DNA from 2 places in the Lachnoclostridium phytofermentans ISDg genome. Region 2 is predicted to be linked to the other one. Evidence: a T-box and tRNA genes for the amino acid it is inferred to sense, from the RefSeq annotation. Region 2 holds a T-box; the other holds one or more tRNA genes.

Region 1 (10,610 bases), 630 kb from region 2:
TTCCCCATATTCTCCGCCAAATGTTTATGTGATATATTTCTCTAGCATCGCTTCCAAACGTCTTTGTAACTCGACTCGAACATAATTAGGTTCTATGCAAGTTAACTTGTTTCCGAAACTCATTAGAATACCATAACCATAGTCATCGTCAATAAAATTAATCTTTAAAAACAAGACGGTGGGGCTCAATGCTGTGAAGTTTTTCTTGCCCCCTGTGTCCGTAGTAGGAAAAAGTTACTGTATGCTTTTGTTCCATTGCGGATTTAACAATATCCAATACCTTGTTTAAATCTTTACCTCTTATCCACGAGGATAGGTCAAAGAAAATTTGATCTGTTTTTACAGTTATATCATCCGCCAGTTCTTCAGATATAAAGCTTCTTAACTTAGCATGTGCTGTTGTAATATCTTTACCCGACAGCGCACTTTGAACAACTCCAAGTCCCATCAGCATTGTACTAATATCATCTGCTGTAAAGATACCTTTTTCTATTTTATATTGTTCTATAATACTGATTCCTCCGCCGATACCAGAAGTGGTTAATATCGGAATCCCGGCTACATTAATTGCTTCAATATCCCGATAAATTGTTCGAAGCGATACCTCAAACATTTCTGCAAGCTCTTTTCCTGTTACTTTTTCCCTTTGTAAAAGTAGCATTACGATTGCTAGCATTCGTTCAAACTTCATAATTACACCTTGTACTTTATTTTAATTGACTGACATATAGATGTCAACAATACTTGGTTATAATAGAAATAAACCCAACAGGAGGATATTCGTATTGAAAAAACTATTTTTATCTTCATCGTTTAAGGATGTTGCAAATTTGTTCCCAGAGTTCGCATCCAGCGATTTAACAGAAAAAACTGTAACCTTTATTCCCACTGCTGCATTACACGAAAAAATGAATTTCTACGTAAAGTCAGGCAGGAAAGCACTGGAGAAACTGGGGCTTAAAGTGGATGAACTGGAGATTTCCACAGCAACGCAATCTGATATATTAAGCAAACTGCAAAACAACGATTTTATTTATGTTTCTGGTGGAAATACCTTCTTTTTACTTCAAGAGCTACGAAGAGTGGGAGCTGACAAAATAATTATGGAGCAAATCGAATCCGGGAAGATTTATATTGGTGAATCAGCTGGTTCAATGATTCTATCTCCCAATATTGAATATGTGAAAGATATGGACGATTACAAGAAGGCTAATGATTTAACTAACTTTAATGCCTTAAACATTATTGATTTTTATCCATTACCACACTATAATTGTTTCCCATTTCAGAAAACAGTAGAAAAAATTATTTCTAAGTATAAAGACACTTTGGTTTTGACACCTATTAATAACTCTCAAGTAATACTGATTAATGGTAGTGATATAAGAATTGGCGAATAAGTGCGAAGTCACTTTGTCGCACCGAACCAGTAGGGTGAGTGTGCATCCCTCGGAGAGTTTTTGATTTATAGGAAATTGTATTGTAATTTCCTATAAATTAAAAAAGCACCCTCTTTCAGGGTGCCACACTTTTACCTAACTGCTACAGCTATTAATTTTACTAATTTTTTAAAGCCGTTAACCGGAATCGAACCGGTGACCTATTCATTACGAGTGAATCGCACTACCGACTGTGCTATAACGGCATAATATTTTGATATGATTTAAAATTAAACCTATCCTCGAGGCGACAAGATTCGAACTTGCGGCTTCTACGTCCCGAACGTAGCGCTCTACCAAACTGAGCCACGCCTCGAATTGTGACTGTTGTATGTACAAGGAAAAAGAAGCAGGTCGCTATGATATTATGCTACAATTTATTTTAATTGTCAAGACCAAATAAAGGAAAATAATTCAATTAAATTAGCTATAACATTAGATGAAACCAAGGAAGATAGTATCTCAAAAAAGAACTTTTTGATCTATCTCCTTGGTTCACTCATGTAGTTAAATAATAACGTAAGTTTTATTTATCGATGCTCTCCCATATAACAAATACCGATTGCACCAGGACCGGAATGAGCTCCAATACTTGGGCTTACTGTATTCACAATAATGTCGTCGGTATGTAACTTTTCCTTTATGAGATTTACTAAGAAATTAGCATCCTCTTCGACATCTCCATGTACAACACAGATAACATTATTCTCGTTCTTATATTTTCCCATGGTAGATAGCATATTATCCACTAATGTAGCTAGTGATTTCTTTCTTCCACGAGTAGTTCCATTCGATACAAGCTGACCTTCGTTGTTAACGACCAAAATAGGCTTAATATTTATCATAGATCCTACAATAGCTGTTGCCTTAGAAACTCGACCACCTCTATGAAGATGATGTAAATCATCTACGGTAAATTGAACACAAAATTCTAATTTATGTTCTTCAATCCAGGCAGCTACTTCATCGATACTCTTGCCCTGCTCTCTCATCGCGGCAGCTTTCATTATAACCATACCTTGACCTAAGGATACATTCAAGGTATCAATAACAATAATCTTAGCGCCTTCATTTTCCTCACATACTTCTTTTGCACCTACCATAACATTGTTACAGCCACCACTAAGTGCAGATGAAAAACTAATATGAAGAACATCATACCCCTCACTAACATATTTCTGAAAGGTTTCGCGAATTACGGCAGGGTTACTTGCCATAGTTGTTGGCATAACACCTGCACGCATTTTATCATAGAATTCTTTCGCAGATAATAAATGGTCCTCCCCGTAAGTTATGCCTTCTAAATCATAATAATGAGAGATAATACCAATATTTTTCTCTTTAATGTAGGATGGCAATAAATCCGAATTGGAATCTGTTGTAATGACAAACTCTTTCATTTGGTCCTATCCTTTCCTTTCTCTACCGATTAGTAACAAACAATGATGCCGCCTTCATTTGCATATAAGCTAGAAATACCGCCCGTGTTTGCTATAAAACATTTTGCAAAAGGAATACACTTCATAATTTCTTCTTTTACAAATATTGCACGTTCAAAATTATTACAGTGTGAAATGCCAAGAACACGGTTCTTTGCATCAATCACATCCTCTTCCATATATTTTACCATCTTTAGTAGTGCTTTTTCAATCCCACGAGCCTGATCAATTTTAACAATATTTCCATCATCAGCTCCCATAATAGGTTTAATATTGAGAGCACTACAAATAACTGCGGTTAAGTTACTTAATCTACCATTTTTTCTTAACGTATCTAAGGTCTCTAAAACAAACTTTGTTTTTAATCCATCACGGAACTCATTTACTTTAGATACTACTTCAGAGAAGGAAAATCCTTTTTCAATCAACTCTTGAATCTTCATTGCGATAAGGGTCTGGCCAACCGATGCAGATTTGGAATCAACCACTTCGATGTTTTTATTTGGATGATCTTCTAAATATAACTTTTTAGCAAGTTCCGCACTATTATAGGATCCACTTAAACGAGAGGATAAGGTTACCACATAGATATCTTCTGCTTCATCAAAATGAGACATATAACTGTCTGGAGACGGACAGGATGATTTCGGACAATTCTTGCTATCGTTCATTTTCCGTAAAAAATCAATCTGATTAAATGTCTCGTCGTCGATAATGTTTTCTTCTTCTATTTGAATGGACAATGCTACTTTTACAATATGTTCATCCTGTTGTAACTCCATTGGTAAATCAGTACAACTGTCGCATAAAATTTTATAAGACATAATAGTCCTCCTGTCAATTGTAAATATTGTGATGATGTCTTTATCACGTAGTAATTATCTATCACATAACGTAGTTTTAAATACTATATAATATCATATCATAGTTTTTTAATTTTGAAAAGTGAAAATTTTAAAAACAAAAAGTGATTTTATCTAAGTAAATACGCATCGCCTTGCAAAAAAAGGATGAGCAATCTAAATAAAAAAAGCAATAGAAAGCCCGTTAATTTGCTTTCTATTGCTTACTAAATGCTTTTAACAGAACCATTTATTATTCTGGGTAAAAAAATGAACTCTATTCATTTTTTTATTATTTCCCTTGAAAGATTACTCCTCACAATATAAATGTCTTGGAAGTCCCTCAACCATAATTGGAGTAAGTTCTGCCTGAATTAATGGTCTTGCATAATTAATGAAATCCTGTGTTACATAATAATTTGGAACGTCAATCCATTCCATAGGTACACGTTTTTCTACGTTAGCAATTGCCTTTATGTCATAGATATCGGTAGTACACTGATATGGTTCATCACTAACACGTTTTAAGGTAATCATCTTGCCAGTCTCACCTTCATAAGCTGCTTTTACTGCTGCACCACCAACTTGGAATGCTTCTGAAATATCCGTACGTGATACGATATGAGAGGCACAACGTTGCAAGGTACTAAATTCAATCGCACGTGCTTTACAGCCAAGCTCACCAGCCACTAAGTTAGCTAATACACGACCTGTACCAGAAAGCTGTTTATGCCCAAACGCATCGACACTGCCATTTGCATCTCCGACCTCACAAACATATCTACCATCTGCAAGACGAACACCCTCTGAAACAGCAATCACTACGGACTTCTTACGCTTTTGAATTTCATCCACTTTTTGTATAAAGTCTTTCGTATCAAATGGAACTTCCGGAAGAAGAATCATATCCGGTCCTTCGCAGTCTTCACTCTTAGCAAGAGCAGCTGCACCAGTTAACCACCCAGCATTTCTACCCATGATTTCTAAAATAGTAACGCTTTTAATATCATAAACTAATCCATCACGAATTACCTCTTTTGTAATTGAAGCAATGTATTTTGCCGCACTACCAAAACCAGGAGTATGATCCGTTGCAGCTAAGTCATTATCGATTGTTTTTGGTACGCCCATAAAACGAATGTGACTTCCTGTCATTTCTGCATACTCAGATAATTTCTTGATAGTATCCATGGAATCATTACCACCAATATAGAAGAAATACTCAATGTTTAATTCATGAAGCTTTTGAAAGATGGTCTCATAAACTTCTTTGTTCACGGAAACTTCAGGAAGCTTATATCTGCATGAACCAAGATAAGAAGAAGGTGTACGCTTTAATAACTCGAGGTCGAGATTGCTCTTAATATGATCGGATAAGTCAACAATCTGCCCGTTAAGAAAGCCCTGAATACCATGTTGCATACCGTAGACTTTATTAGCCCCTCGATCCATTGCTGTTTTGTATACCCCCGCCAAACTTGAATTAATAACCGCTGTTGGTCCTCCAGACTGTCCAACAATGACATTGCCACTCATGTAATTGCCTCCTCATTTTTAGTTGTGTCCCATTTAGTTACCATAACGCCATGTATGGAATTTGCACTCTATGTACAAATTGCACAATTTTGCGCAATCGCGCTCACTACGAGATTATAGCAGATGATTTTTGATAATACAATATTAAAAGGTGTTAAATAATAAACTTATCATGCACTTTTAACAAAAAACTATTCTAAATTTCACTCTTTTAACGATATTTAAGATATTTTTACCAAAAACTTGTTAACGATACGGACATAGAATTAGGGTCACGGATAGCAAAAATGCCAATTCGTAACCCCATAAATTCCTAATATTTAAAATATGGAACTGTAAATATTTCTTATAATAATGCTAAAATTACAAAGTTTGCAATAAATAAACCTGTTGCCACCCAAAGTACCGGTGTTACCTCTTTTACTTTTCCCTTAACACATTTTACAATAATATAGAAGATAAATCCTCCTGCAATACCATAGGAAATACTATAGCAAAGAGCTGTGAAGGCACCTGCAAAGAACGCTGGTATAGCTTCTTCTAAGTTATCCCAATCTACCTGCTTAAACGCGGAAAGCATCATAACACCAACAACAATAAGAGCTGGAGCGGTAGCTGCAAAAGGAATTGCACTTACATATGGAGCAAAGAATGCACTAACTGCAAACAAAATAGCTACCACTACACTGGTTAAGCCAGTACGTCCACCTGCATTAATACCTGCTGCACTCTCTACGTAAGTAGTAGTATTCGAAGTACCAAAGATAGCACCAATGCTGGTTGCTGTAGCATCTGCAAATAAAGCCTTGTCCATCTTAGACTTAAATCCTGCACTATTTTCAAGTGCTTCTTCATCCTCTTTAGAGAAGATTCCTGTTTTACGACCAGTTCCAATAAATGTTCCGATGGTATCAAAGGTATCTGATAAACTAAATGCAAAGATTGTCATTAATACAAGAGGAATTCTGCTTGCATCCGAAAATAAATGCTGAATACCTTCTTTACCAAATGCAGCACCAAAAGTTTCTGGTAACTGACTTAATGCTTCACTAAAACTTATCGAATCTGCTGTCTTTGTTACGCCAAAAGGAATACCAAGTAATGTAGTTACGAGAATACCGATAAAGATGGCACCCTTTACGTTTAATAATAAAAGAATAACAGTAAGTACAAGTCCAACTACAGTTAAAATAACGGCTGGATTATTAAAAGTTGCAATGCTAGGAACAATTGGATCACCAACAAAGATAACTAGTCCTGAATTAACAATTGCAATATATGCTACGAAAATACCGATTCCGCCACCGATAGCATGCTGTAAGCTTTCCGGAATGGATTTAATAATTAACTTACGAAGTTTTGTTACCGTAATAAAAATATTAAACAAACCACAGATAAATACCATTGCCAAAGCTTCCTGCCAGCTAAACTTAAGACCAAAGCATACGGTAAATACGAAAAATGCATTTAGTCCCATTCCTGGTGCCTGTGCATATGGAACATTAGCAACAAGTCCCATAATTAAAGTTCCGACGATAGATGCTAATATAGTTGCTAAAAATACCGCTCCCCATGGCATTCCAGTCTTTGATAACATCCCTGGATTTACTGTGATAATGTACGCCATTGCAAAAAATGTAGTGAAACCTGCTATTACTTCTGTACGCACGTTTGTATTGTTCTGCTTCAATTTAAAAAAGCGTTCCATAAATACTTCCTCCTATTATAATTTATTCAAGGAGCTTTACTCCTTAACAGGTACCCCTGTTTGAATCATAAAAAACGCTAGTAAGGCAATGAAACCGACTAACACGTGCTTTCATTCTTAAAGTTCATAGCACCCTTACACTGTTTTCTTATAATGTTTATAAATATACAATTAGTATAATTATTTGCATATTTAAACAAATAACTTTTCTCAATACACGCTCATTTTATCAATAGCGCTCTCAACTGTCAAGCATTAAAAGATAGAATTTTGTAATAAAAGGACGAAATAACACTAAATTTTGATTTTTACTTTAATCCGCTAAGAAGCCTGATTTCACTGAAATTTTTGTAATTATTCCAGCTTATTTTATTTATAAGTGACACTTATTTATCTCGTTGATATTTTAATTTATTCCTATTTTTTTACATATTAAATAAAATAAAAAACCCGCATTGCAGATTTTTTCCCACAATGCAGGTTGTAATTTTATACATACATATTTGAGTTAATTTCTTTATTTTAATTCTTTTTATCAAGATCATCCTCATTAAAACATTCCTCAATTGCAGCACCTGGTGCAACCATAGGCCAAACTTTATCATCATTATCAATGATACAATCTATTACGACTGGTTCGTTTAAAGAAAGTGCTTCTTTTAATACAGGTTCCACTTCTTCTTTTTTGGTAATTCGGAAAGCCTTTGCTCCCATAGCTTCTGCTAGCTTTACAAAATCCACTTTATCATTCAGAATCGTTTGAGAATAACGTCTTCCATAGAAGAGTGTCTGCCACTGACGAACCATTCCAAGAACGTGATTATTAAATATTACCTGTATAACTGGAATATTGTATCTTGTCGCAGTTGCAATCTCGTTCATATTCATACGGAAGCAACCATCACCAGCAATATTAATTACTGTCTTATCTGGCATTCCGACCTTTGCTCCAAGACTTGCCCCTAAGCCGTATCCCATTGTCCCTAATCCACCCGAAGTAATAAATGTTCTAGGATTTCTATATTTAATGTACTGTGCTGCCCACATCTGGTGCTGTCCTACCTCAGTTGTAATAATTGCATTCTCACCTGCAAGTTCATCAATTTTTTCTAAGATGTAAGGACCTGTTAAAACATTATTCTGATAAGTTAATGGATGTTTTTTCTTGCTTTCTTCAACTTTTTTCATCCATTCTTCATGTGATTGTTGTTCTAACTTCTCATTTAGTAAACGAAGAACTGCTTTGATATCTCCAATTAACCGTTTGTCTATAACAACATTCTTATTAATCTCAACCGGATCGATATCAATATGTATCTTCTTCGCATTTTGTGCAAACCTTGTAGCATTTCCAGTTACTCGGTCGCTAAAACGCGTTCCGATTGCTATAAATAAATCACATTCCGTAACACTTAAATTCGAAGTTTTTGTACCATGCATTCCAAGCATTCCGGTATACCTTGTATGGTTTCCTGGAAATGCACCTTTTCCCATCAAAGAATCTGTAACCGGGCAATCTAAGAGCTCTACAAATTCCATCAACTCTTTTTCTGCTCCCGATATAATAGCACCGCCGCCTACAAATACCATAGGTTTCTTACAACCACGAAGTAAGGCTAAAGTCTCATTCAAATCTTTACTAGTTACTTTTAGATATTCGTCATAGGTAATCTCTTCTGGTTCAGCCTCCACGTATTCATATTTTGCTGCTGTAACATCCTTTGTAATATCAATCAAAACAGGACCTGGTCTTCCACTCTTTGCTATCTTAAATGCACGACGGATCGTATCAGCAAGCTTCGTAATATCTTTCACAATAAAATTATGCTTTGTGATTGGCATCGTGATTCCCGCAATGTCAACCTCTTGAAAGCTGTCTTTACCAAGAAGAGGTACAGGAACGTTACCTGTAATTGCAACCATAGGAACAGAATCCATATAAGCGGTTGCGATACCAGTTACTAAATTCGTTGCACCTGGACCTGACGTTGCAAGACATACACCGACTTTTCCGGTTGCTCGTGCATAGCCATCCGCAGCATGGGAAGCCCCTTGTTCATGGGAAGTTAAAATATGTCTTATCTCGTCCTGATGACGATAAAGCTCATCATAAATGTTAAGCACCTGACCACCTGGATATCCAAATATGGTGTCAACGCCTTGTTCTTTCAAGCACTCAATTAAAATTTGCGAACCGGTTAATAACATACTGCACCTCTTTCTATAGTATCATTTTTTCAATCTTTTAATCTTGCCACTTCTGCAATCTCCAATCAGTGAAGAACTCTTTTTTGCGTGTGAATCACAAACAGAAGATAGTAAGCTTTATCTTAATCTTTCTTACTTAACACGTGGAACTTCTAAAATTGCACCACGATTTCCAGAGGTAACCATAGCAGTATAACGTGCAAGGTAACCCGTCGTAATTTTGGGCTCTCTTGGGCTCCAATTGACTCTTCTTCTCTCTAACTCCTCGTCGGATACTACGAAGTTAAGAGAATTATTCGGTATATCAATTTTGATGATATCCCCCTCCTCTATGAGAGCGATATTACCACCAACCGCTGCTTCCGGTGATACGTGACCTATCGATGCACCTCTGGATGCACCAGAGAAACGGCCATCTGTAATTAATGCAACAGAAGAACCAAGTCCCATACCTGCAATAGCAGAGGTAGGGTTTAGCATTTCTCGCATACCAGGTCCACCCTTTGGTCCTTCATATCGAATTACTACGACATCTCCCGCAACAATTTTCCCACTCTTAATTGCGTCAATTGCATCCTCTTCACAATCAAATACTCTTGCAGGTCCAACATGCACCATCATCTCAGGTGCTACAGCAGAGCGTTTTACTACACCGGAGTCTGGCGCTAGATTACCCTTTAACACTGCGATTCCACCAGTTTGACTATATGGATTTTCAATTGGACGAATTGTATCTGGATCTCTATTTACACAGCCTTCAATATTCTCTTTAATAGTCTTACCTGTACAAGTAATTAGGTCTGTATACAATAATCCCTTCTTATCAAGTTCATTCATAACAGCATAGACACCGCCGGCTTCATTCAAATCTTCCATGTAAGTATGACCAGCCGGAGCAAGGTGACATAGGTTTGGAGTCTTTGCACTGATTTCATTTGCGATATCTACATTTAAATCAACTCCTGCCTCATGAGCAATGGCTGGTAGGTGTAACATACTGTTTGTAGAACAGCCAAGTGCCATATCGACTGCCAACGCATTAAGAAAAGCCTTCTCTGACATAATATCTCTTGGACGTATATTATTCTGTAGAAGCTCCATAATCTTCATACCGGCATGTTTTGCAAGTCGAATACGTTCAGAGTATACTGCTGGAATTGTTCCATTTCCTTTCAGTCCCATTCCTAGCGCCTCTGTTAAACAGTTCATACTGTTTGCCGTATACATTCCGGAGCAAGATCCGCAGGTTGGGCAAACTTTATTTTCAAATTCCTCAACTTCCTCTTCCGTCATCTTACCAGCTGCATGTGCGCCAACTGCTTCAAACATACTGCTAAGGCTTCTCTTTTCTCCGTGAACACGACCTGCAAGCATTGGTCCTCCACTTACAAATATGGTAGGAATATTTACTCTAGCTGCTGCCATAAGTAAACCTGGA
Region 2 (10,610 bases):
CTTCATTATACCACCTATTTCACGTACGCAGACTAAGTCTGTTATACATTATCTATATAACGGTAGAACCCGACAACACCTACTAACTACGGTTCAATGTTGCAACTGATAAAGTGATTTTCAGAAATTCCCTACTCCTACTGCACTCACACTCTCTGCAGCTCGCTGTGATTTTTAAGAATTCTTACTCTCTTCGTCAACGTCTTTACATATTTCTTTTATTTCATCGCCATATCACTACTATGACAGATGTTATATTTTCTTTATCTTAGTATAGATTCTATGCTTTGTCAACATCAAATTCTGATTGCCAACTTCTTTATATGATTACCAACTTTCTTTATATGATTACCAACTTCTTAATCAAATTCTGATTGTAACTCCTTTAAAGTATAAATCATTCTAAGTTGAGCACATTATCCTTGAGGTGATTAATATGGAACCATTTTTATCGCAAACAGATAATGTCTATGGTGGACAAATAATGCCCGTATTGTTATTTTCAGACAACTCAATGGATGAGTATCTGAATGGGTTAAACTCCAGTGAATATGAAGCCGTTATGCGTATGAAAGATACCTTTCATTCTCGTGATGATGTAGAACGTTTTGTAAATGGTCTTCATGACTAATTAATTCCGTTCACCTAAACCCTTTCTGCTTGTTCCTTCCCATTAAAACTTTCTCATTTGTCTTTTCAAACTTATGGAGCAAGCAGATAGGATTTTCGTAACTAATCGTCACCCTATGTTGACTATTTTGTTTGATCTTCACGTCCTTCCATTGCCTCATATTCTCTACGATCGTGAACACTACGATAAGCAGGACGGATAATTTTTTCTGCACTTACAAGTTCCTCTAAGCGGTGGGCACTCCATCCAACAATTCTTGCTACAGCAAACATTGGAGTATATAATTCTAGTGGTAATTCAAGCATCCGATAAACAAATCCGCTATAGAAATCGACATTCGCATTAACACCTTTATAAATCTTTCGCTCTTCTCCAATTAATTTCGGAGCAAGTCTTTCTACAATAGTATATAATTCAAATTCTTTTTCTTGCCCTTTTTCCGTTGCCAGTTTTCCTACGAAATTCTTAAAGATATCAGCTCTTGGATCCGAAATAGAATAGACAGCATGGCCGATACCATAGATAAGGCCGGAACGATCAAATTCCTCTTTTCTAAGAATTCTTAGTAGATAATCTGCAATTGCTTCTTCATCCTTCCAGTCACTAATCTTACCCTTTAAGTCATCAAACATTTGCATAACTTTGATATTCGCGCCACCATGTCTTGGCCCTTTCAAGGAAGCTAATGCCGCAGCCATAACAGAATAGGTATCAGTTCCAGAAGATGTAACAACACGGGTAGTAAAAGAGGAGTTATTACCACCGCCATGCTCCATATGAAGTACTAAAGCTAAATCAAGCACAGCTGCTTCAAAAGGAGTAAATTGCTTATCTGGACGTAACATATATAGGATATTCTCCGCCATCGAAAACTCTTCTTTTGGTGGATGAATATGTAGACTGTTCCCGATACTATGGTAATATGCGTTGTAACTATACACAGCCAACATTGGAAATTGACTTATAAGATTTAGACATTGTCTCATTACATTAGGTATAGAGGTATTCTCAGCCTCTACATCATAAGAATAGATAGTTAAAATACTTTTTGCGAGGGATATCATAATATCCTTGCTAGGTGCTTTCATAATAACATCACGGCAGAAATTATGAGGTAATGACCTTCTTTGCCCTAGCTCTACCTTAAATTCTTCTAATTGCTCCTTGGTAGGTAGTTCTCCAAATAATAATAGATAGGTAACCTCTTCAAATCCATATCTACCTTCAGATAAGAAACCATCCGTTAATTCCCTGACATCATAGCCACGGTAAAAAAGCCTACCTTCACATGGTACCTCTTCACCATTAATAATATCTTTTGCATGAACTTCCGAAATATTCGTAAGCCCGGCGAGGACTCCCTTTCCGTTAAGATCTCTTAAGCCACGCTTCACATCATACTGACGGTATAACTCAACTGGGACCTTATCCCTGCTCGTACATATGGCAGCTAACTTCCTCACCTGTGGGGTGACTTGAAAAATAACATCTTTCATCCAATACCTCCTTTTCAGCTTATGCCCATGATTATTAACACGGTTAACTTGTTTTTAGTTAACACAAGTATTACTTATTTTTTTTTAGTTGTCAATCATTTTTCTCCAATTTTAAGGAATTATTAGAAACATAATTCTACAATTCTATGCATAGTTATAAGGTGTCATCCTGAACTACTCGAATCATATTATATCTCATGGTATATATTGGCTTTCGTTAGAACAAATCATATCGTTATTATAAGCAAAAAGACTGATAGTGTTAGTGCATAAATATGCGACTATCCTATCAGTCTATCTTATTCCATAGATGGTACTTCTAATCCTCTTCTAATATGTTCCCCAACTTTTGAAGAGATACAACCATCTGTGTTATTTCATCTTTTCCCATTCGCCTTCCTATTCTTCCCAACAATTTATGAAAGGCATCTTGCTCTCTTAAGAGTGCTTGTTTTCCCAAAGCTGTTAGTTCAAGATAGTAAATCCGATGGTCTTTCGCATCGCTTACCTTCTGAAGAAAACCTTTTTTCTCTATAACGGTAAGCATACGAGAGGTTGCCGGCTTCTTTGTACCAAGTTGTTCATTCAAGCTAGTCGGTGTCAGTTTCTGATTGCCATCTTTTTGTGATTCTGCAATCATGCTCATCGCACAAAATTCTCCAAAGGTCAAATCGTTTTGCAGACGCAGCTGACTTACGACAGAGCGCAAATGATGCATCATGATAATAAGATCACTGGGTTCCGTTTGCATATTACATAAACTCCAATCTATTTCATTCCGATAATAGGAGCGTTTTTTGCACCCTCAATCTGATTATCGGAACAAGATTTTGTTACGATAATATAAATTGTCTAGCTATGTATAGCTAGACAATCTACATTCTATGATCTATTTTATATTTGCAATTGCAATATTGTTAAAAATAGATTGTTAACATCGTTAATTAATGAATTGAGGATACATTATTTATCTTAATTTGTCAAGGATTGTTTCTGTTTTGGAAGTAATCCCCTATATATATTTGATATTTAAAATAGAGGCAAAAGAAACAGAAAGACTTTCATCTTTTGCTTCTTATACCTCTATAGTAGTATTTTATCTATATTCGCTCTTTTGCTTATTCGCGTACGCTAGAATTATAACTATCCAACAACTGATGTTTCATATGATATAGCTCATTAGAAAGATCTACATAAACATCCTGAGGGTTAACCAAACGTCTTGTTTCATCCCATAGAGTATTGAGTTCATCCTGGCAGTAAGTTCTAATATCCATTACAGCTGGAGATCCATAGACGCACTCACCATTTAAAAAGATAGGAACAAGCAATTCTCTCATTTTATAGGTACCTGGTTTTAAATAGGTCTTCTTCCAAGTTGCCATAGGATCAAAAAGTAATAAAGGATTATCTTCGGAATACTTCTCACCAACTAAAGCAATTAAGTCTGCTTTAATCTTCCCACTCTCTTTATCATAGATACGATAAATTGTTTTGTTACCAGGATTGGTAATCTTCCATTGGTTTTCAGATAGCTTAATTTTAGGTATAAATATATCATCCTGCTTAATTGCAGCTAATTTATAAACACCACCAAATGCAGGACAATCTTTCGAAGTAATTAGATTTGTTCCGACACCCCAGGAATTAATCTGTGCACCCTGTGTCTTTAAGGAATCAATCAAATATTCATCCAAATCACTGGAAGCACTGATGAAAGCATCATTAAGACCAGCTTCATTTAACATCTTGCGAGCCCTTTTAGATAAATAGGATAAATCACCGCTATCTAGGCGGATTCCATAACGACTGGTAAGTGTTCCCGCTTCTTTCATCTCCTTGAATACCCTTATTGCATTCGGTACACCGGAACGAAGCGTATCATACGTATCAACTAATAATGTAACACTATTTGGATAAAGCTCTGCATATTTGCGAAATGCTGTTAACTCATCTTCAAAACTCATAATCCAGCTATGTGCGTGGGTACCAAGAACAGGCATTCCAAACATTTTTGCGCTTTGAACATTACTAGTACCGATACATCCGCCAATGACCGCAGCTCTGGCACCAAGAGTACCCGCATCTGGCCCTTGAGCTCTACGAAGACCGAATTCCATGACACCTTCCCCACATGCTGCATAGCAAACACGAGAAGCCTTTGTTGCAATTAAACTCTGGTGATTGATAATATTTAAGATTGCCGTTTCCACAAGCTGTGCTTCCATAATTGGAGCAATTACTTTCACCAGTGGTTCCATCGGAAATACTACAGATCCTTCTGGAACAGAATAAATGTCACCAGAGAATTTAAAGTTTTTCAAATACTCTAAGAAATCCTCATCAAATATGCTAAGGCTACGGAAATAGTCAATATCATCCTGTTCGAATTTTAAGTTCTTAATATAATCAATTACTTGTTCCAATCCACAGCAAATCGCATAACCACTGCCAGATGGGTTCGTTCGATAGAATGCATCAAAAACAACCGTTTCGTTAGTTTTATTTTTAAAATAACCTTGCATCATAGTTAGCTCATAAAAGTCGGTCAACAACGTTAAATTACGTTCAGCCATAGCGATATCCTCCTTCGCAATCATCAAGTACAATTTTCTGCGAGTACTATGTATCATGTAGTACTCGCATTACGTGAAACACGTATTACGTACATTACGTAAAATCATCCAGAGATTCCTTCATCTATTAATAAGCTTTTCCCCAATACACTAAGGATTTAGCTTGCTTACCACAGCATACACAGGTATCAGCAATATGTTCCTGTGCAAATGGCATACAACGTGAAGTAGCACCTGTCTTTTCCTTAATTTCGTCTTCGCAGGCACGTTCTCCACACCACATAGCTTTTACAAATCCTGGCTTGTTAGCAACAACATCTGCAAATTCTTCTGTAGAATGAGCCTCGTAAGTATGAGCATCACGATGATTTCTAGCACGCTCTAACATTTCTTTTTGCATAGCTTCAAGAATTTCACCAATCTTTGTATCAATTTCATCAAGAGAAACTACAGTCTTCTCTCTTGTATCACGACGTACAAGAACTGCTTGATTTGCCTCAATGTCCTTTGGTCCGATTTCAACACGCACTGGGATACCACGCATCTCATGCTCAGAGAATTTCCATCCTGGGCTCTTATCAGAATCGTCGACCTTTACACGGAAAGCGCCAAGTTTTTCACGAAGTTCTGCCGCCTTTTCTAATACGCCTTCCTTCTTTTGCATAATTGGAACAATAACAACTTGAGTAGGAGCAATTCTTGGTGGCAATACAAGACCACTATTATCACCGTGTACCATAATTAATGCACCAATCAGACGAGTTGTCATTCCCCAAGAAGTCTGGTGTACATATTGAAGTTTATTTTCTTTATCGGTATATTGAATGTTAAAGGCTTTTGCAAATCCATCTCCAAAGTTATGGCTAGTTCCTGATTGAAGCGCCTTACCGTCATGCATCAATGCTTCGATGGTATAAGTTGCCTCAGCTCCTGCGAATTTTTCTTTGTCTGTCTTTCTACCACGAACCATAGGAATCGCTAACACTTCTTCACAGAAATCAGCATAAAGATTGAGCATTTGAATGGTTCTTTCTTCTGCTTCCTCAGCTGTTGCATGCGCTGTATGTCCTTCTTGCCATAAGAACTCTAAAGTACGTAAGAATGGTCTGGTTGTTTTCTCCCAACGTACAACGGAACACCATTGATTGTATAGTTTAGGAAGATCACGATAAGATTCAATTATATGAGAATAAAAGTCACAGAATAAAGTTTCAGAAGTTGGTCTTACACATAAACGTTCTTGTAACTGCTCTCCACCACCGTGAGTAACCCAAGCAACTTCTGGTGCAAAACCCTCTACATGATCTTTTTCTTTATTTAATAAGCTCTCTGGAATAAACATAGGCATGTAAACATTCTCTACTCCAGTCGCCTTAAATCTAGCATCTAACTCCTTTTGGATATTCTCCCAAATAGCATATCCTGCTGGACGGAAAATAGTACATCCTCTTACTCCTGAATAATCTACAAGTTCAGCTTTTTTTACTACATCCGTATACCATTGAGCGAAATCTTCATCCATAGAGGTAATCGATTCAACTAATTTCTTATCGTTTGCCATAATCATTCTCCTTTTAAAATTTATTATAAACCAAGTGACCTCGCCACTTTTCCTAGGTCTCAATCTCATGGGTGAAGGTACAATTGAATAAAAAAAAGGCCCCTTAAAACAAGGGACCGAAACTTCGGTGGTACCACCCAAATTAATTGCTTGCGCAATTCACTCCTATCGTTAACGCCGATTTACGCTGTATTTTATACGATATGTTATTATCATAACGTATGCTATATTTATAGCGTACAGTGCTCCAAGGTAGGTTCTATTCGGCTTCATAAGAGTTTTCACCAGCCACTCTCTCTCTAAAATGACTTACCTATATACTATTCCTCTTCATCGCAACTTTCTATGCATCGCACAGAATTTAGATTACCATGATTTTATGCTACATACTGGTTTTTGTCAAGAATGATTTTTAGCAAACGTATAGTTCCCCTTATCTAAGCACAATTCTAATATAACAGCCTATTCCTCTGCATATGTCGCAATCACAGTTTTTATAATAACTAAGCTAAGCGGTCCTAAAAAAAAGCCAATCACTCCAAAAAGTTGTACCCCCACATACATTGCTATCATACTATAGATGGGTTTCACCCCAATTTTGTCTCCTAATAATTTGGGTTCCAATATCTCACGCACTATCTGACATAATAGGAATATGCTCATGATGACAGCCGCGTGCATAAACTTTTTTTGTAATAACATCACTATAGTCCATGGAATTAAGATAAGCCCGCTTCCTAACACCGGAAAACCGTCGAATATACCAACCGCAAGACCTATCAATAAAGCATACGGGTTCTTTAGTATGAAAAATCCCACCGCATTTATTACTGCTATAATCGACATTAATATCATCTGTGTTTTCATATAGGCAATTCCCGTGTCTGATAACTTTTGTGTAATTTTATGAACCGCAGGGTAAAATTCTGATTTTCGAAGCCCTACCTTATATTCCTCCATATCCTTTATAATTAAAATAGTAGCTACTAAAATAATAAGGAAAATTGCAAGAAACTCTGCTAAACCAATGGCTAACTTTATTGTTTGAACCGTCATCTTAGGTAATATATTCATTTGAACATACTTTACCAAGGTTTCCATTCCATCATTCACTACTAATTTTAATGATCCATCCTTAAAACCGAACAGCTTATCCCCCGTAACACAAATGATTTCTACCTGTTGCGTAAAATATTGCTGGTAAATCGGAATATTTCGCAAAAATAATACGACTTGATTGAATAAAATTCTTCCAAGATAACATAATATTACTGAAATTACTAGTAATAACAAAAGAACACCAAAACCTCCACCAACCACTAGAGGAATTTTTAATTTTCGGTGTAAAAAGCCTACTACTGGTCGTAACAGCCAAGCGATAAAGTAGGCAAATAAAAATGGGACAAACAGCGGTAATAGGTATTTCATACCTATATACACAGCAATGATTGTCCCAGCAGTAAGAAGTAACTTTCTTTTATTTTTTGATAGTTTCACTTTCTTCTCCAAACAATCACCTCGTATCAATCCTCAGCTGATTCTGATACTATTGTCTGTAGAAGATTTTTATCTATGCCCAAAAGTACAATGTAACATATCCCATCTTTCAGAATACTTGATCTCTCTGGCTTTTCGAATTTTGTTAGTTCCTGTTAAATATTCTTCCTAATTATGTTATGGATATATACCCAAAACTAGGATAGCATTTTAAAAAATTAATCTAAATAAGATAAAATACTTTATATTATAAAGTAACCGATTCAAAAATAAAATAACCTATAAACTAACAGATACAAAAGGAATTCCTTTCTCTGCTGCCTGCTTTACAAGTTCCATTCCACGAATCACCTTGTAATCGTCTTCCGTTTTTTCAATAACGATATCACCCTCTAAATAAAGCTTCTCTGGATTTGCAGACATTGTAGCCTCTTCTATCCCAAGACGCTTTGGAGACATTAAAATCTTTGTTTCTTTCTTATCGCCATTATTCTTGTATTTTTCAGCTTCTTCTAAAATAACCTTAGATAGAAGATCTGGTGTACAATACGTACTATCTAAAATCAAATTATAATTTAAAAAATTAAAATAATCCAAATTATAAATATCTTTATAACGAATATCCTCTGTTTGAGCACGAAGTTTTAATTGCTGTTTCGCATCTTCTGCGCTTGAATATTTTTCAACATTACCTCGATTATCCCCATACACGCGGTCGGCTGCAACATGAAGACTAACGGATAAAAAAACTTTGAATGATGTTTCAACAAAGTTCCATGCCAATCTGGAATCAAATACAATCGCCTTATCTGGATTCTCACGACTAATTTTTGCAGTAGTATCATCAATCATATTATCATACTTGTGATCCTTGCACATGAGTTGGTTCATCTCAAGCACACTGATTCCTAAATCTTCTGCCAGCTTACGCTGTACCTTACCCGTAGAATAAATTTCATAATGATGTTCCGTTTCTAAAATCTTGCAAATCGTAGATTTTCCGCTTCCGAGATTTCCGGTTAACGTGATATGCATTTGTTTTTCCTCCTATTTATAAGCATCTATTTTTTAAGTTTAATATTTTCTTCCTATCATAGCATGTCTTATTTCATCTTGGAAGAGTATTTTTAAGGAATTTAGCACCTTTTCCCCCACATGCTACTTCCTTAACCTTCATTTTCTCTTTTATTTTATCCAATTAACGTGTCACGATACCCTAAATGATACCAAAAGATATCTTTCAAATAATTTTTCCGAAAGATTTTATGAAAAATATAATAATTTTGCATGTAACGCTTCCACTTCTGCTTTATCATGTGTCACAAGGATGACTGTCCTTTCAGATAATGAATCTTTAAGATACGATAATACTTGCTCTTTTAAGCTTTCATCTAATCCTTTCAAAGGTTCATCTAGGATAATCACATCACTTTGAGCCATTACCGCTCTGACAATTGCTACCCTACGTTTCATTCCACCACTTAACTTACTTATTGGCTTTCCTTTATAATCACTTAGAAAAACTTTTGAAAATTCTTTCTCCACTTGTTCTGTTCCTATATCCGAAGGTAACACCATCTTTACATTTGTGATAGCATCAGACCCTTCACATAAACGGTCTTCTTGAAACACAGCAGAAAACTTTATATTTTCCAATCCAGTAACATTTCCCGCAGATGGTTTCAATAATCCCAATAGTACTTTCACAAATGTTGTTTTTCCTATACCAGAGGCCCCCATAATACCGATTACTTCCCCTGGTTTTATCGTAAGATTTAAATCTTTTAGAACCTGTTTTTCGCCAAAATTCAAAGAGACATTCTTAAAGATAATTTCTTTCTCACTCATCTTGTCCTCCATTAAGGTACTTTAACACCTTACATAGCAGTTTTAACGTTGTGCGCACCAAAATTTAATTGCACACTCCGATTCCCTATCTTTCTAACATTTCTTTGGTTAAGGCATAGTTTAATTTATTTATAAGCAAAAGAATAAGCTTTTCAAATACTACACTAATTCCTATAATCACAACAGTCCAAGCAAACATCTCTTTTGTCATAAGATATAATTTAGCCTCATATAGTTGCTCACCAATTGAGTTGTTTGGTAAACCAATTACCTCTGCAGCAATCCCTGATTTCCAACAAAAGCCCAAACCTACCGAACAAGCAGAAACAAAATATGGCATCACGGCTGGAAGATAGATAAATTTTAACTTTCTAAGTCCACTCATATGAAAAACTGCCGCCATTTCAAGTAAACCTTGGTCTGCTGATTCCACTCCTTTTAACACATTCGTGTAGATAATAGGAAGAACCATAAGAAAAGAAATTAATATCGATAGGTTTCTTGCCCTCACCCATAAAAGAGCTAATATTACAAATGAAGCAACTGGAATGGATTTAATCACTCTCATCGCAACCGTAAAAAACTCTTTTAAAAATACATTATGATAAGCCCCAAGTGATAATAATACACCAGTTACTACCGCTAAAATAAATCCTAGGCTTATTTTTAGAAAAGAAGATGAGATGCTAAACCAAAAACTTTTTTCAAAAATTAATTTCGCTAAAGTAGTCACTACTTGTATGGGGGAAGCAATTAATATATTGCTATTTATCACTATGCTTGCTACTTGCCACAATATTAGCCATATTGCAATTGCAAGCAAAGTTATATATCTTTTATGTACATCCTTATTAAAGTCTTTCATCCATACCCTCATTTCTGCTTGGTCATTGTCATGCTTGTAAGACGATGCATATTGTAACATCATTGCAGTAGTTTCTATCATAGATAAACCTACTGTAACACAATACAGTTGACCTCTATCATAGAAGTAACCAACA

Evidence for each region. A T-box is a leader RNA that pairs with one kind of tRNA and senses whether it is charged. The one in region 2 lies ahead of proS (proline--tRNA ligase), so its partner is inferred to be a tRNA-Pro.
Region 1: it has a tRNA-Pro gene. The T-box ahead of proS (proline--tRNA ligase) is inferred to sense a tRNA for this amino acid. The anticodon was not compared.

The regions. Positions count from the first base shown of each region.
Region 1 is NC_010001.1:4,068,236-4,078,845, forward strand. It holds gene CPHY_RS22725 (hypothetical protein) at 25-123, opposite strand; gene CPHY_RS17300 (helix-turn-helix transcriptional regulator) at 158-691, opposite strand; gene CPHY_RS17305 (Type 1 glutamine amidotransferase-like domain-containing protein) at 786-1,400, shown strand; tRNA gene CPHY_RS17310 (tRNA-Thr) at 1,573-1,645, opposite strand; tRNA gene CPHY_RS17315 (tRNA-Pro) at 1,682-1,755, opposite strand; gene CPHY_RS17320 (DegV family protein) at 1,970-2,839, opposite strand; gene CPHY_RS17325 (DegV family protein) at 2,869-3,702, opposite strand; gene CPHY_RS17330 (6-phosphofructokinase) at 4,030-5,256, opposite strand; gene CPHY_RS17335 (NCS2 family permease) at 5,603-6,964, opposite strand; gene ilvB (biosynthetic-type acetolactate synthase large subunit) at 7,487-9,172, opposite strand; gene ilvD (dihydroxy-acid dehydratase) at 9,305-10,610, opposite strand, start outside.
Region 2 is NC_010001.1:4,695,670-4,706,279, forward strand. It holds gene CPHY_RS19835 (hypothetical protein) at 437-631, shown strand; gene CPHY_RS19840 (citrate/2-methylcitrate synthase) at 754-2,127, opposite strand; gene CPHY_RS19845 (MarR family winged helix-turn-helix transcriptional regulator) at 2,447-2,878, opposite strand; gene CPHY_RS19850 (nicotinate phosphoribosyltransferase) at 3,246-4,703, opposite strand; gene proS (proline--tRNA ligase) at 4,831-6,264, opposite strand; T-box leader at 6,373-6,607, opposite strand; gene ytvI (sporulation integral membrane protein YtvI) at 6,727-7,761, opposite strand; gene CPHY_RS19865 (cytidylate kinase family protein) at 8,041-8,796, opposite strand; gene CPHY_RS19870 (ATP-binding cassette domain-containing protein) at 9,025-9,609, opposite strand; gene CPHY_RS19875 (ABC transporter permease) at 9,695-10,555, opposite strand.